DNA from 2 places in the Azonexus hydrophilus genome. Region 2 is predicted to be linked to the other one. Evidence: riboswitches for the same ligand, from Rfam matches in the RefSeq annotation. Region 2 holds a riboswitch; the other holds the start of a gene.
What was found. A riboswitch is a leader RNA that binds a small molecule or an ion and turns the genes downstream of it on or off. The one in region 2 is predicted to bind cobalamin.

Region 1 (7,740 bases), 850 kb from region 2:
CATCTACCGGGATTTCGGCTTCGACGATGTTGCCGTGAAACTGTCGACGCGGCCGGCCAACCGCATCGGCAGCGACGACACCTGGGATCAGCTCGAAGGCGCGCTGTCCGGCGCGCTCGACCGGATGGGCATCGCCTACCGCATCAATCCCGGCGAAGGGGCCTTCTACGGCCCGAAGCTGGAATTCGTGCTGCGCGACGCCATCGGTCGCGACTGGCAATGCGGCACGCTGCAGGTCGACCTCAACCTGCCCGAGCGCTTCGACATCAGCTACATCAACGAACAGGGCGAACGCGAACGGCCGGTCATGCTGCACCGGGCACTGTTCGGCTCGCTCGAGCGCTTCACCGGCATCCTGATCGAACACTACAGCGGCCTCTTTCCGCTCTGGCTAGCCCCGCAACAGGCGGTCGTGCTCAACATCAGCGAAGCTCAGGCCGACTATGCGCAACGCGTGTTGCAAGCCTTGAAAAAGGCCGGGCTGCGCGCCTCGGTCGATCTGCGCAACGAAAAGATCGGCTACAAGATCCGCGAATACACGCTGCAGAAAGTGCCTTATCTGCTCGTCGTCGGCGACAGGGAAAAAGCCGAAGGCCGTGTCGCACTTCGCTCGCGAGCGGGTGAGGATCTCGGCAGCCTGGCGCTGGACGAGGTCATCGCGCGCTTGCAGCAGGAAGCTTGGCCCCCGGTTAACGACCTATCCACCACCTTCGAGTCTAGAACATGATCCGCAAGAACCCGCGCGGCGATCTGCCGCAAATCCACGAATCCGCCTACGTCGACCAGACCGCCATCATCTGCGGCAAGGTCATCATCGAAGAAAACGTCTTCGTCGGCCCCTACGCCGTGATCCGCGCCGACGAGGTGAATGCCGACGGCGACTTGGCGCCGATCCGCATCCGTGCCCACTCCAATATCCAGGATGGCGTCGTCATCCATTCCAAGTCCGGCGCCCTGGTCGATATTGGCGAGCACACCTCGATTGCCCACCGCTCCATCGTGCACGGCCCCTGTGTGGTCGGCAACAACGTCTTTCTCGGCTTCAACAGCGTCGTCTTCAATTGCAGCATCGGTGATGGCTGCGTCATCCGCCACAACGCTGTGGTCGATGGCACCGACCTGCCGCCGGGTTTCTACGTCTCCTCCACGCTACGCATCGGCCCGAAAACCGATCTTTCAACTGTGCCCCGTGTGCCGCAAGAAGCAACCGAATTCTCGGAAGATGTCGTGCGTACCAACCATGAGTTGGTGCAAGGCTACAAGAAGCTGCAGAACGAGTTCTGACCATGACCACCCTCCTGATCCGCAACGCCCGTCTGGTCAACGAAGGGCAAATTTTTGAATCCGACCTGCTGGTGCGCGATGGCCGTATCGACAAGATTGCGACTAGCATCGCGGCCAGCGCCGATGAGGAAATCGACGCCGCCGGGCAATGGCTGCTGCCCGGGATGATCGATGATCAGGTGCATTTCCGTGAGCCGGGGCTGACGCACAAGGGCTGTATCGCGACCGAATCGGCGGCGGCGGTGGCTGGCGGCATCACCAGCTTCATGGACATGCCGAATACCAAGCCGCCGACCCTGTCGATGGCGGCGCTGGCGGAAAAGAAAGCCATCGGGGCGCGGGATTCGCTGGCCAACTACGCCTTCCACTTTGGCGTCTCCAACGACAACATCGATGCCGTGGCCGCGCTTGATCCGCGCCAAGTGGCCGGCATCAAGGTCTTCATGGGCGCCTCCACCGGCAACATGCTGGTCGATGACCCGGCCGTGCTGGAGCGCCTGTTCGCCTGCGCGCCAACCATCCTGATCACCCATTGCGAGGACACACCGTCGATTACGGTCAACGAGGAGAAATGGCGCAAAAAATATGGCGACGCCGTGCCGTTCTCGGCCCATCCGCTGATTCGCGACGCCGACGCCTGCTACAAATCCTCCTCGCTGGCGGTCGAGCTGGCCAGGAAACACGGCACACAACTACATGTGCTGCACATTTCCACCGCCCGCGAACTGGCTCTCTTTGAAGACAAGCCGCTGGCCGACAAGCGTATCACCGCCGAAGTCTGCGTTCATCACCTGCTCTTTGACGAGCGGGACTATGCCATCCTCGGCAGTCATCTGAAGTGCAACCCGGCGGTCAAAACCGAGGCTGACCGCGATGCCCTGCGCGCCGCGCTCAACACTAACCGGCTGGATGTGATCGGTACCGATCACGCGCCGCACACGCTGGCAGAAAAGGCCGGCAACTACTTCCAGGCACCGTCCGGCCTGCCGCTCGTCCAGCACGCGCTGCCAGGCCTGATGGGGCTGGTGCACGACGGCGTCATCGACCTGCCGACGCTGGTTGCCAAGACCAGCCACCGCGTCGCCGACCTGTTTGCGATTGCCGAACGCGGCTATCTGCGCGAAGGCTACTGGGCCGATCTGGTGTTGATTGGCGGCCGCGATATCGATGCACCGGACGATCCCATCCTCAGCCGTTGCGGCTGGTCACCCTTTGTTGGCCGACGCTTTCGCAGCCGGGTTTCCACTACGGTTGTTTCGGGTCAGCTTGCCTGGCATGAAGGTCAATTACGGCCGAACTGCCGTGGGCAAGCACTTTCATTTTTGCGCGATTCTTCCGGTTGACCGTAGCATCAAGCCGCGTCAAGAAGGATGCGTTCCATCCTGAAGTTTCACCTGGCTGTGCTTAAAAAAACAGCTGGCTGGCGTCTGGCTGGCTTGCTGGAAGCGAGGGTGAGAAACTTAGTGTTCGATGTGATGGCTGGCGTGCTGGCACAAGCGGAAGGCGAGGTCGTCGCGCTCGCGGGCCAGGCGCTCGCACTCGCGGTGCGCGGCGCAGATGGTCTTGTCCAAGTGCCAGACGCGCTGGGCGGCGACGATCAATTGTTCGTTGGCTTCCCGCAGTTCCATCAGTTGCCGGCCCAGTTCGATGATGGCCTGGCCGGATTCGAGCTGGGCGATGCGCGCGCGTAGATTGCTGGATTGTGTTTCGAGCACCGCGATGCGATTGGCTTGTTCGATGCTGCGGGCAGCATTGAGCGTGATCATCCGCTTCTGGCTGCTGCGGGCTTTCTGCAAGGCGCGGCGCAGGGCGGCGTTTTCCCTTTCCAGGGCGCTCTGCGGCTCGGCAGGTTCCTTTTCGAGGATGGCGCGGTTTTCAAGCGGGGCAAGCATGGTGTAACTCCTGACGCTGACCCAGGCGTTGGCTGGCGCGTTCGCACAATTCACGGGTTTCATGATCAATGTCCTGATCGCACAGATGCTCAAGCAGTCGTGCCGCGTGCAGCGCGGATTGACGACACCCGGTCTCTTCGTGGATCAGGACCAGGCTGAGGGTGGCGGCCCAGATGTCGCTTTTCGGCATGGTTTTCTCCTCAGAAACTGGCGCCGGCCAGCATCAGCCAGAGCAGGGTGGCGGCGATACCGGTATGGATCAACAGGCTGTTCATGTGGCGCCTCGCGTGAGTGAGAATGGTTCTTAATATACGTGAATAGCGAATTTAGTCAAACAAGAATTGTTTCGTTTTGTGACAATGCTATATTTTCGGGTGGAGGGCGCCGGCGTGTGATCGGCGCCCTCCGGAGGAGCAGGCGGGGTCAGCGACCTGCTCCGGCTTGCTCGGTGGGGCTTACTTGGTCAGGATCAGCTTGCCCTGGCGGGTGATGCGCAGGCGGTACTCGCTGCCGCTGTGGCGGATGCAGATTTCGTTGCATTCGCCAAACAGGGCTTTGCTGGCGATGCACTGGACTGCGCAGCTTGCGGCCCGGGCGGCGGCTTGTTCGGGCTTGAGACGCAAGGTCGGGCGCGGACCGTTGGCATGCAGGAAAGGAATGCGCAGAGTCTGTTTGCTCGGTTCCATGATGGGCTCCTCGAGGGATTACATCCGGGTGGCGTAGTACTCGACCACACGCTGCAGGTCGAGTGGGAAGGGCGCCGCGTCGCCGTCGGGCAGGTGGGTCAGGCGGGCGCAGGTCGTCGCGTCATCGAAGGTGATCCATTGTGGGCGCTCCAGCGCCGGCTCTTCCAGCGTAGCCCTTACCAGATCGATCTTACGTCCGGCCTCGGTCGGGCCGAAGGCGTCGCCGATGCGCAGGCGGATCGAAGGAATGGTCACGCGCTTGCCGTTGAGCTGGAAATGACCGTGGCTGACCAGTTGGCGCGCGGCCGGAATGGTCGGCGCGAAACCCGCGCGGAAGACCATGTTGTCGAGCCGACGTTCGAGCAGTTCGACCAGCTTGTTGCCGGTAGCACCACGATCCTTCTTGGCATCGGCAACGGCGCGGCGCAGCTGGCGTTCGCTCAGGCCGTAGTTGTAGCGCAGCTTTTGTTTTTCCATCAGTTGCAGGCCGAATTCGGACTTGCGCGAGGTGACTTTGCGGGCGCCGTGCTGGCCGGGCGGCTGGTTGCGTTCCTGCATCGATTTGCGTGACAGCCCCGGCAGATCGACGCCGAGGGCGCGCAGGACTTTGAGGCGGGGGCCGGTATAACGGGACATGATTACTCTCTCTCGTACTGTGATTGATGTCAGTGGGTCTGGCAGCCGGGGTGGGCCAGCGGGTAGCAGTCGACCGGAACCGAAGCGGGGTGGCAGTGCACCGCCTCCCAGCCGCCGAGGACTTCCTGCAGCGTGCTCTTCAGGTAGGGATTGAGGTCGGCGCTGTCGGCCACGCTGCGCAGATGAGTGCGCAAGGCTTCGGTCTTGTGGAAGGTGGCGCCGCGCAGGGCTGACGAGGACAACAGGTGGATGACGGCAGCCAGCCTGAGTTCGAGGGGCATGTCGGCGTGTTCCATGAGGGGCGCTCCAGTCGGTTCGGGGAAACTGGCTGGCTGGCCGGAAACGCGGCTTGCTGGCTACTGAATGAGAATTATTGTTAATAATTCATTTGGCGTCAAGTGTCTTTTGGCAGGCTGTGCTAACATCCGCCCGTTGGTGCTCGCGCATGCCTCGGCAGGCGCGGTTAAACGGGAAGCTGGGAGATTGGCCGTCAGGCAGATCCAACCAGCGCTGCCCCCGCAACGGTAAGTGGATGGACGTCCGCGTCCAGCTTTCACCTTGCAGCCACTGGCGATGCAACGCATCCCGGGAAGGCGGTGAAGGCAAGATCCACCAGCCCGGATACCGGCCAACAGGGTGGTCCGCGCATGCGCCGGGCCGTAATGCCTGATGTCGACGGGGAGGTCGGCAGGGCGTCATTCCGGAACTTCTTCCCATGTCAAAAATCCCTACGCGTGTGGCGGCGTGCGCCCTGTTCACGGCGGCTGCCTGTTTTTCCCCGCTTGCTCTGGCTCACGGCAACCACACCCACGGTCACGGCAATGTCCAGGTCAGTGTTGACGGCACGGCGCTGACAGTGCGCCTCGATGTGCCGCTGGAAGCCTATCTCGGCTACGACTATCCGCCCCGCAACGAAAAACAGCAGCAGGTCTGGCAGGCCTTCGTCGAACGTGTCGCCGACCCGCTGCGCTTTGTCGAGCCGCCGGCCGAAGCCCAGTGCAAGCTGAGTGGCAGTCGCACCGAACCGGCGCTGGGCGAAGTCGATCCCAAGGTCGATATTGCCAACCTGGTGCACGAAATCCGCTTCGAATGCGCCCAGCCCGAAGCGCTCAAGTCGCTAAGCTTCAGTGCTTTCCGCGACCACCCGGGGCTCAAGCAGTTGCGGGTCCGCCTGGAGAGCGCTGGCGCGAAAAAGACCCAGACCATCCGTCCGCGTTTCCCGGCGCTGGTGTTCTGATGCTGGAGGCCGGCTTTACCCAACTCACCCAGTTGCTGCTGACGCCGATTCTCTGGCTGCTGGCGGCGGCGCTGGTCTACGCCCTGTGGATGAGCGGTGCCGTGCTGGTCGAAGCCTGGCAGCGGCGTTCGCCGGCCTTCCGCAGTCTGCCTGACGCACCGGAACTGGCGTTCGACGAGATCGAGCTGATCGTCCTGCGCCGGCTTGAGCCGCTCCGCCTGCTCAGCCGGGTGACGCCGATGCTCGGCCTGATCGCCACCATGATCCCGCTCGGCCCGGCCCTGCACGGCGTTGCCAGCGGCAACGGCAGCGCTGCGCTGGCGGTGTTCAGCGACGCCTTTGCCGGCGTCGTGCTGGCGCTGACGGCGGCGGCCATCGGCCTGGTCCTGTATTCCCTGCGCCGTCGCTGGCTGCTCGGCGAACTGCTGGCCATTCGCAAGCGCCGGGAGGGCCTGGCGTGAGCCTCAAGCATTTCAACATCCTGGAAGAGGATGACGACGACCCGATGCTGTCGTCGATCAACCTGGTCGATGTCTTTCTCGTTCTGGTCGTCGCCCTGCTGGCGGCGGTCAATCTGTCGTCGGCTGGTGATCCGGGGGCGCCGGTGGAACTGGCGATTCCGGAAAACGGCCAGGAAATCCGCTACCAGGGCACCGGCGACAGCGGCGAAGGTGAGGGCGTGCGGGCCGGCGTTGCCTACCGCTTGCGCGACGGCAGCATCATCTACGTTCCGGAAGACGGCCCGGCCGCCAAGCCATGATGCGCTGGCTGGGATGGCTGCTGCTCGTCTGCCTGGCGGGTGCCGCGCAGGCGCGCGAACTGTTGTGGGTGACTGCCGACATCACGCCCAAGGCCCGCACCGCCCTGGTCGAACGCCTGGCGCAGGCGAATGGCTGGCGGTTCCGGCATTTCGATACGCCGCTGACCCTGCCGGAGAGCGAACGCCCGGCGCAGCGCCAGCGCCTGCTGGCGGCGGCCGGCAGTGCCGACATGCTGTGGGTCGATGCGCCGCATGCGATGCCGCAGGCACTGCTGGCCGACTTGCTGCCGCCTGGGGCGGTCAAGGTGCCGGTGGTCTGGATTGGCCCCGAGTCGGTTGCCGCGTCTGATCGGCTGGCCGATTACCTGCGCCATGGCGGCGAAGGCAACATCCGCGCCGCGCTGACCCTGGCCACCCGCCGTCTCGCCGGCATGAGCGAAGCGCAAGCTGCGGCTGACCTGCCGGCGCCGCGCCCCTGGCCGCGCCAGGGGCTCTACCATCCGGACGCACCGGACTTCCTGGCCGACGTCGACGCCCTGCAAGCCTGGCGTCGCGATCCGCGACCGGCAGTGGCGGTGCTCGTCCATCGCCATCATTTCGTCAATGGCGAAACAGCCTGGCTCGACGCCTGGTTGCGCCGCTTCGACGCGCACGGGCTGGCAGCCTATGCGGTCTTCGGTCAGCAACTCGATGCCGGTGGCCTGCGCCAGTTGCTGGTGGCGCGTGCGGACCGCCGCGACAGCGGCCCGGAAACGGCGCACCCGGCCTTACTGGTGCTGCACCAGCTGGTGTCGAAAGGCGCCGACCTGCAGACCCTGCTGGCGCGCTGGCAAGTGCCGCTGCTGTCGGCCTTGCCCTATCGCCATGGCGATACCGCCGCCTGGCAGAACGATGCGACCGGCCTGCGTCTGGCCGACACGCCCTTTTACCTGTTCCAGCCGGAGGCGGCAGGCGCCATTGATCCGCTGATCGTTGCCGCCCATCCCGACGATCAACGGCCGGTCGAACTGATCGAGCGCCAGGCCGATGCGCTGATCGCCCGCGCCGCGCGGCAGGTCGCGCTGCAGCGCAAGCCGCCGGCGGAGAAAAAGCTGGCGCTGATGGTGTACAACTATCCGGCCGGCGGCAGCAATTTCGGCGCCTCCTTCCTCAATGTGCCGCGCAGCCTGGAAAACGTCACCGCCGCGCTGGTGCACGCCGGCTACCGCACGCAATCCTTGCCCGAAGCGGCCTGGGTGGCGAACC
Region 2 (7,740 bases):
AACAACTTTTTCGGCGCCATCGTCCTCGGTGCCTATGGCCTGTTCTGGGCTGCGGTGGCGATGCACTGGGCGATCGCCCAAGGCTGGTTCGGCAGCGTCGCCGTTGGTGCCGACGTCCGTCAACTGGCTTACGCCTGTATCGCCTATTTCATTTTTTCGTTGTTCATTCTGGTTGCCGCCTGCGAGACGAACAAGGTCTTTGCCGCCATCCTGTTCCTGATCAACGTGCTGTTGCCGTCACTGGCGCTGTCCATCCTCGGGGTGGCGCCGGCTTTGTTCATTGCCTTGGCCGGCTGGTCGGAACTGTTGATTTCGCTGCTCGGCTTCTACGCCGCCGGGGCGATTTTCCTCAACGCTTATTTCGGCCGTACGCTGTTGCCGCTGGGCGCGCCATTTGGCTTCGTTCGTAAAGGGATGCCCCCAGTGGCGGCGCTGCGCCATGAGGGAAAGCTGGCAGCTTGAGTTTGGCGTCGAAAAAACGCCCCGGCTGGCTGCGGGGCGTATTCTGTTTTGGTCGATTGCCGATCAGAACCGGTATTCGGCGCTGAGGTAGGCGTTGCGGCGGTCTTCCGGGTAGGCGTTGAACGAGGTGAAGGTGCCGTTGACGATGCCGTAGGAGTAGAACTTTCGGTCGAACAGGTTGTTCACGCCGAGCGCCAGCCGCCAGTCGCCGATGTCGTGCGCCAGCTTGATATCGGTCACGGTGTAGGCCGGCATCTTGTGGAAGCGGTTGGGCTGGTCGTTGTCGTAGCGCTGCTTGCCTGTGTAGCTCAGGTTCACGCCGAGACGGGTGCTTTCCAGTATCTGCCAGCCGAGATTGAGCGAGGCTCGGTGCTTGGGCACCAGCGGCACGTCGTTGCCGGTGACATTGTTCCCGCCGTAGCTGCCGTCGCGGAAGCGCGCCTGGGTATGGGTGTAGCGGGCGGCGAGATCAACGCCGGCGGTGACCTGCAGGCGGCCTTCGAGCTCAATGCCGCGGTGGCGGGTGGCATCGAGGTTGATGTTCGAGAAGGTCGGTGCGAAATAGTGGATTTCGTTGCTGATATCCATCTCGAACAGACTGGCGCCGAAGCTGGCGCCAGCCCCCTGCCAGCGGGCGCCGATCTCGCGGTCGAGCGAGCGTTGAGGCTTTAACAGCGTCGGACAAGGTGCCGTCCAGCAGCGGTTCTCGTCGATGTTGGCGATGCGGAAGCTGCGCCCGATCCGGCCGTAAGCCGAGAAGCCGGCGCCGAGTTCCTGCTGCACTGCGAGTTCGTAGGCCGACAGGCTGTGCCGCTCGCTGGCGTCACGCGGCACCAGGCGCTCGTGCTGCGTCTGGCGGACGCTCTCCCGGCGTCCGCCGAGGCTGATCCGGGTGCCACTGGCGGCCAGGTGCAGGTCGTTACGCAGGTAGAAGGCTTGGTTCTTCTGCTTGCCCGATTCGTCGAGGGCGCTCATGAAACCGGTGGCGGCGGTGTCGTTGTCGTAGGTCCAGTGGCTCCAGTCGGCGCCGACGGTCAGGTTGTAGAGCACCTGGTCGAAACGGGTCTGCCAGAGCACGCGCGGCGAGACCGTGGTGACGCCGACGTCGGTCTTGGCCAGTGTGCTGCCCCAGGCGGTGTTGTTGAACATGTCGGCACGCTTGTCGCGGCGGGCGATGTCGAGCGCCAGCGTCAGTTCGCCGAGGCGCCGTTCGCCGCGCAGCGAGAAACGCTGGCTGCGGCTGTCGAAATAATCGTCCGGGGTCGCCGCGCCGCGGCGGTCGCTGCGCAGTTGCGCTTCGCTGCGGGCGCCCGGCAGGCGTGAGTTCTGGTCGTCGGCGCTGAAGGCGAGGGCGACGAAGCCGTCGCGGTCGCCGAAGCGCAGTTCGCCGCTAGCGGTGTCGAGTTCGCTGCGGTTGTTGTCGCGGTAGTTGTCGGTACGCAGGCGCTGCGCGTTGAGGCGCAGACCCCAGCGTTCGCCGCCGGCGCGGAAACCGCCGCGCAGATCGCTCAGGTCATGGCTGCCGACGCGGGCCGAGACGTTACCGGAGAGCGGCGCGCCGAGCGCCGAGCGGGTGATGATGTTGATCGTGCCGCTGCTCGCGCCGCTGCCGTAAAGCACGGAACCGGACCCGCGGAGGATCTCGATGCGTTCGATGCTGTCGAGCGGGATCGCCGACAGGCGGGCGCTGACCAGTTCGTTCTCCGAAATGCGCTGGCCGTCGACCAGGACCAGCGTGTTCTGGTCGCCGGTCATGCCGAAGCCGCGCAGGTCGAGCGGCGAATCCGGCGTGCCGACGAAGTTGATGCGGCTATGTACACCGCCGAGTTTGTTCAGAACTTCACCGACGGTGGTTGCCGCACTGTTTCGGATTTCGTCTGCGGTGATCACCTGGGCGGCGATCGGATTTTCCTGTTGGCTTGATTCGAAGCGGGTAGCGGTGACGACGATGGTGTCGAGCGTCTGGGCGGCAAGATTGCCGGCGAACAAGGCGAGCAGCGTGGCTGCCACGGGTTTGAGGCGGATGTGCATTGGTTTTCCCCTGCCGGCAGCGTCCCCGCATGCCGGTGTGCTTGGTTGAGGTGAAGCGCGTGGGGAATGGGCTGACGGGCGGCCGTGGCCGCTTCCCCGCGGCACTTCGCTGGTCGTCGCAGGCCGGTCTCCGGGCTGGCAAGTCTTGACGCGTCGCCTTCCCGGGCAGAACCCAGTGGCCTTGTGACGCGCCCGCACTCGCTTACCGTTGCGGGGGCAGCAGCGGCTTTGTCCGAGGACGCACCGCTTTCCCGTTTCACCGTGGCGGAAAACCGCCGACGGCACCTGAAACGCTCATAATTATAGCGGATCGAAACGACACTGCCATGTCTTGCTTTTGTCTATATTTAGTCGCTTGCCGCTTCTCATCTACTGCATGTAGTGATTTTTGTTGACTGGCGGCAAGCGAAAGGCATAAACTCCGTCGCGTTGATGGTTCCCCGCAAGGGGATTAAAACGGGAATCCGGTGCCGGATCTGACGATCCGAATCCCGGGGCTGCCCCCGCAACTGTAACCGGCGAGCGTTTCGCCACCCCATGCCACTGGATGCGTCCGGGAAGGCGGGTGAAACGCGTTGAGCCGGGAGCCAGGAGACCTGCCGCAACGTGTCCTTTTCATTTTCCTTTGGGGCGGGGTGTCCCTGGTGAGAGGTTTTGCGTGAGCGTTTCGTCTCTTGTCGTCCGTGCTTGTCCGTTGTCGCCGTCCGTCGGCACAGCGTTGCGCGGCCGCGTCACGCGCCAGCCATGTTCCGCCCCCCGAACCGGAGCATTGCCGTGTCCTCGAACGTCCTCGCGCACATTTCCGACTTGTCCGCCCACAGTGCCGCCGCGCTGCAGGTGATCCGCCGTCATGGCGCGGTCGTCGAATTCCATCCCGAGAAGATTTCCGTTGCCCTGACCAAGGCTTTCCTGGCCGTCGAGGGGAGCCAGAGCGCGACCTCGTCGCGGGTGCGCGAACTGGTTGCGCGGCTGACCGAAACGGTCGTGCGTTCGCTGACCCGCCGCCTGCCGGACGGTGGCCGGGTGCATATCGAGGATATCCAGGACCAGGTCGAACTGGCGCTGATGCGCTCCGGCGAGCACGACGTCGCCCGCGCCTATGTGCTCTACCGCGAGCGGCGCGCCGCCGAGCGGGCCGCGCTGGCCGAAGTCCAGGGCGTGCCCGAGCTGCATGTGACGGTCGATGGCGAGCGCCGGCCGCTCGATGTCGCAGGTTTGCTGAAAACCTGCGAAACGGCGTGTGCCGGGCTGGGGGAGGGCGTTTCGCCGCGGACCATCCTCGATCACGCGCTGAAGAACCTGTACGACGGTGTTGCGCTGGCCGACGTCAAGCAGGCGCTGGTGCTCGCCGCGCGTACGCTGATCGAGCGCGAACCCGGTTACGACTACGCCACCGCCCGCCTGCTGCTGGCCAGCCTGGTCGAGGAAGCGGCCGGGCCGGAAGCGGCGCAGGATGAGGCCGTCGAAGCAACTTACTTCCCGGTCTTCGTCGAACGCGGCGTGATTGCCGAACTGCTCGACCCGCGCCTCAAGGATTACGACCTCGACCGCCTGGCCGCCGCGCTCAAGCCCGAGCGCAACCAGTTGTTCGGCTACCTCGGCCTGCAGACGTTGTACGACCGCTATTTCCTGCACATCGACGGCCGTCGCATCGAAACGCCGCAGCTTTTCTTCATGCGCGTGGCGATGGGCCTGGCCTTGAACGAAATCGACCGCGAAGCGCGCGCCATCGAGTTCTACGACCTGATTTCCAGCTTCGACTTCATGTGCTCGACGCCTACGCTGTTCAACAGCGGCACCCTGCATTCGCAACTGTCGTCCTGCTACCTGACCACGGTGGCCGACGACCTCGACGGCATCTACCAGTCGATCAAGGAAAACGCCCTGCTGCAGAAGTACGCCGGCGGGCTGGGCAACGACTGGACACCGGTGCGCGCGCTGGGCAGCCGGATCAAGGGCACCAACGGCCAGAGCCAGGGCGTCATTCCGTTTTTGAAGGTGGTCAACGACACGGCGGTCGCCGTGAACCAGGGCGGCAAGCGCAAGGGCGCCGTCTGCGCTTACCTGGAAACCTGGCACCTGGACATCGAGGAATTCCTCGAACTGCGCAAGAACACCGGCGACGAGCGCCGCCGCACGCACGACATGAACACCGCCAACTGGATTCCCGACCTGTTCATGCAGCGCGTAATTGCCGGTGGCGAGTGGACGCTGTTCTCGCCGGTCGATACGCCCGACCTGCACGAAAAATCCGGGCGCGCCTTCGTCGAGGCGTATGAAGCCTACGAAGCCAGGGCTGCCGCCGGCCAGTTGAAGCTGCACAAGAAGATTCCCGCCGTGCAGTTGTGGCGCAAGATGCTGACCATGCTGTTCGAGACCGGGCACCCGTGGATCACCTTCAAGGACGCCTGCAACCTGCGCTCGCCGCAGCAGCACGTCGGCGTCGTGCATTCGAGCAACCTCTGTACCGAGATCACGCTGAACACCTCGGATTCGGAAACGGCGGTGTGCAACCTCGGCTCGGTCAATCTGCTGGCGCACCTGAAGGACGGCCAGCTCGACCGGGAAAAGCTCGCCCGCACCGTGAGCACCGCCATGCGCATGCTCGACAACGTCGTCGATATCAACTTCTACGCGACGCCCAAGGCGCGCAACGCCAACCTGCGCCACCGCCCGGTCGGCATGGGCATCATGGGTTTTGCCGATTGCCTGTACCAGTTGGGCATTGCCTACGCCTCGCCGCAAGCCGTCGAATTCGCCGACCGCAGCATGGAAGCCGTCTGCTATCAGGCTTACTGGGCATCGACCGAACTGGCGCAGGAGCGTGGCCGTTACTCCAGCTTCACCGGCAGTCTGTGGGATCGTGGCATCCTGCCGCACGAAAGCATCGTGCTGCTCGAAGCCGGGCGCGGCGAGGCGGTCGAACTCAACCGCGACAGCCGCCTCGACTGGGACGCGCTGAAAGAACGCATCGCTCGCCACGGCATGCGCAACTCCAACTGCGTTGCCATCGCGCCGACCGCGACCATCTCCAACATCGTCGGCGTCTCCGCCAGCATCGAGCCGGCCTACCAGAACCTCTACGTCAAATCCAACCTGTCCGGCGAATTCACCGTGGTCAACGAAGCCCTGGTCCGCGACCTCAAGACGCTCGGCCTGTGGGACGAAGTCATGGTCGCCGACCTCAAGTATTTCGACGGCTCGCTCGCCCGCATCGACCGCGTGCCCGACGAACTGAAAGCCCGCTACGCCACCGCCTTCGAGATCGACCCGGTGTGGCTGATCGAAGCCGCCGCCCGACGCCAGAAATGGATCGACCAGGCGCAGTCGCTGAATCTCTACCTGGCGCTGCCTTCCGGCAAGAAGCTCGACGAGATCTACAAGCTGGCCTGGAAGCGCGGCCTCAAGACCACCTACTACCTGCGCACGCTCGGTGCCAGCCAGGCGGAAAAGGCCGGCGGTCGCGACGATGCCGTGGTGCAGGAAGAGGCGCCGAAGTTCTGCGCCATCGATGATCCGACTTGCGAGTCTTGCCAGTGACGGCGACCCCGGCGCGCCGGGTTAAGCTTCTGCCTTTTTTCGTTACCGGAACCCGCTGATGAAACCGAGTCCATTCCGCCATTTCGTCCAACTGGCCTGCCTGTTGCTGGCGCTGCCGGCGTTTGCCGGCGCCCCGGTCCTGCCGCCCGAGGTCGCGGCCAGCGCCGAACTGGTGCAGGGCGAGCGCGACGGCTACTGGGAGAAGACGCTGGTCGTCCACTTCCCGGAAGTCCGCCGGGCGCTGTCGACCAGCGACGGCATGGTCAATGCGCGGGCGGCGATCAACCACGCCGCGCACCCGCTGCTCTGGCGCAAACTGGGCGCTGACGCCAAGCCGTACACCGAACGGCAACGCCTGGCTGCGGCGGCGCGTCTGGGCGTCGCCGATGCCGCGGTGGCGCACATGGCAACGGCCGCCGACATGGACAACCTGGCGGTCGTCACGCGCAGCCACGGGCCGCTGACGGTGACCGTGCTGGCCACCGCTGGCGCGCGTACCAACGCGATCCGCACCGGCGTCGATAGCGGTAGCCACATCGAGGGTCTGGACAAGGACGGCAAGCCGACCGGCACGATCAACATCCTGGTGCTGAGCAACATCGAACTCAGCGACGCGGCGCTGGCCCGGGCGCTGATCACCGTCACCGAAGGCAAGACGGCGGCGCTCGAAGACCTCAAGGTGGCCAGCAGCTATACCAAGGGTGTGCAGGCGACTGGCACCGGCACCGACAGCATCATCGTCGTTTCCGGCACGGCGGCGCCGCGCGCCACTTACACCGGCGGTCACAGTCGCATCGGCGAGCTGATCGGCAAGGCGAGCTACGCGGCGGTGGTCGAGGCGCTGGGCAAGCAGAACGGCTATTTCCTACCCGGCGCCAAACGTTTCCCCGATGCCGCCGGCGGCCCGGACAAGGCCGAAGGCGATCTGCGCATCGCCTTGCTCCACCTCGACCCGGTGCCCGGCGACATCGCCGGCAACCGCGCCCGCATCGAGGGCGCCATCGGCGAAGCGGCGCGCCACGGTGCCGACTGGGTGGTGACGCCGGAACTGGCCGAAACCGGCTACAACTTTGTGAAGCGCATCGGCACCGACTGGATTCATCCTTTCCCCGACGCCTGGGTCCATACCCTGGCGGCAATTGCCCGCGATAACGGTATCGCGCTCTTCGTCGGCCTGGCCGAGCGCGAGCCGGGCAGCGGCAAGTTGTACAACAGTGTCGCGGCGATCGATCGCGCCGGCAGTATCCTCGGCACCTGGCGCAAGCAGCGCCCGGTCGGCCGTGCCGAAGCCTGGTCGCTGGCCGGCGGCGCCAGCCGGCCGCTGACGGTCGATGGCATCGCCGTCGGCAGCCTGGTCTGCGCCGACGCCTGGCGCCCCGACACCGCCGCGCAACTGGCCGGGCAGGGCGCGCAGATCCTGCTGTCGCCGGCCAACTGGCCGCCGGTCGAGGGCATGGGGCCGGGCGATGTCTGGGAAAAACGCACGGCCGAAACCGGCTTGCCGATGTTGATCGTCAATCGCGGCGGCACGGAACCCGAGCTCGATTTTTCGACCGGCGAGAGCGCCGTGTCGATGAACGGCGAACGCCTGTTCAGCTTCACCGCGCCGACCGGCGGCATCTTCTATGTGGACTGGGATCGCGGTCAGCGTTTCCGCGAAGTCCGTCCCTGATTCTGGAAGCCTCACCATGAAACTCTCCCGCGCCT

Region 1: another riboswitch for cobalamin. It lies ahead of AADV58_RS13375 (ZrgA family zinc uptake protein); the one in region 2 lies ahead of AADV58_RS09275 (ribonucleoside-diphosphate reductase subunit alpha).

What each region holds. Positions count from the first base shown of each region.
Region 1 covers NZ_CP151406.1:2,775,988-2,783,727, reverse strand. The annotation lists gene thrS (threonine--tRNA ligase) at 1-727, shown strand, start outside; gene AADV58_RS13410 (carbonate dehydratase) at 724-1,284, shown strand; gene AADV58_RS13405 (dihydroorotase) at 1,287-2,627, shown strand; gene AADV58_RS13400 (hypothetical protein) at 2,745-3,176, opposite strand; gene AADV58_RS13395 (hypothetical protein) at 3,160-3,366, opposite strand; gene hemP (hemin uptake protein HemP) at 3,632-3,862, opposite strand; gene rpsD (30S ribosomal protein S4) at 3,881-4,498, opposite strand; gene AADV58_RS13380 (hypothetical protein) at 4,528-4,794, opposite strand; cobalamin riboswitch at 4,915-5,145, shown strand; gene AADV58_RS13375 (ZrgA family zinc uptake protein) at 5,214-5,735, shown strand; gene AADV58_RS13370 (hypothetical protein) at 5,735-6,196, shown strand; gene AADV58_RS13365 (DUF2149 domain-containing protein) at 6,193-6,495, shown strand; gene cobN (cobaltochelatase subunit CobN) at 6,492-7,740, shown strand, end outside.
Region 2 covers NZ_CP151406.1:1,930,973-1,938,712, forward strand. The annotation lists gene AADV58_RS09265 (acetate uptake transporter) at 1-462, shown strand, start outside; gene AADV58_RS09270 (TonB-dependent receptor) at 526-2,493, opposite strand; cobalamin riboswitch at 2,598-2,797, opposite strand; cobalamin riboswitch at 2,909-3,111, shown strand; gene AADV58_RS09275 (ribonucleoside-diphosphate reductase subunit alpha) at 3,268-6,033, shown strand; gene AADV58_RS09280 (adenosylcobinamide amidohydrolase) at 6,092-7,705, shown strand; gene AADV58_RS09285 (hypothetical protein) at 7,722-7,740, shown strand, end outside.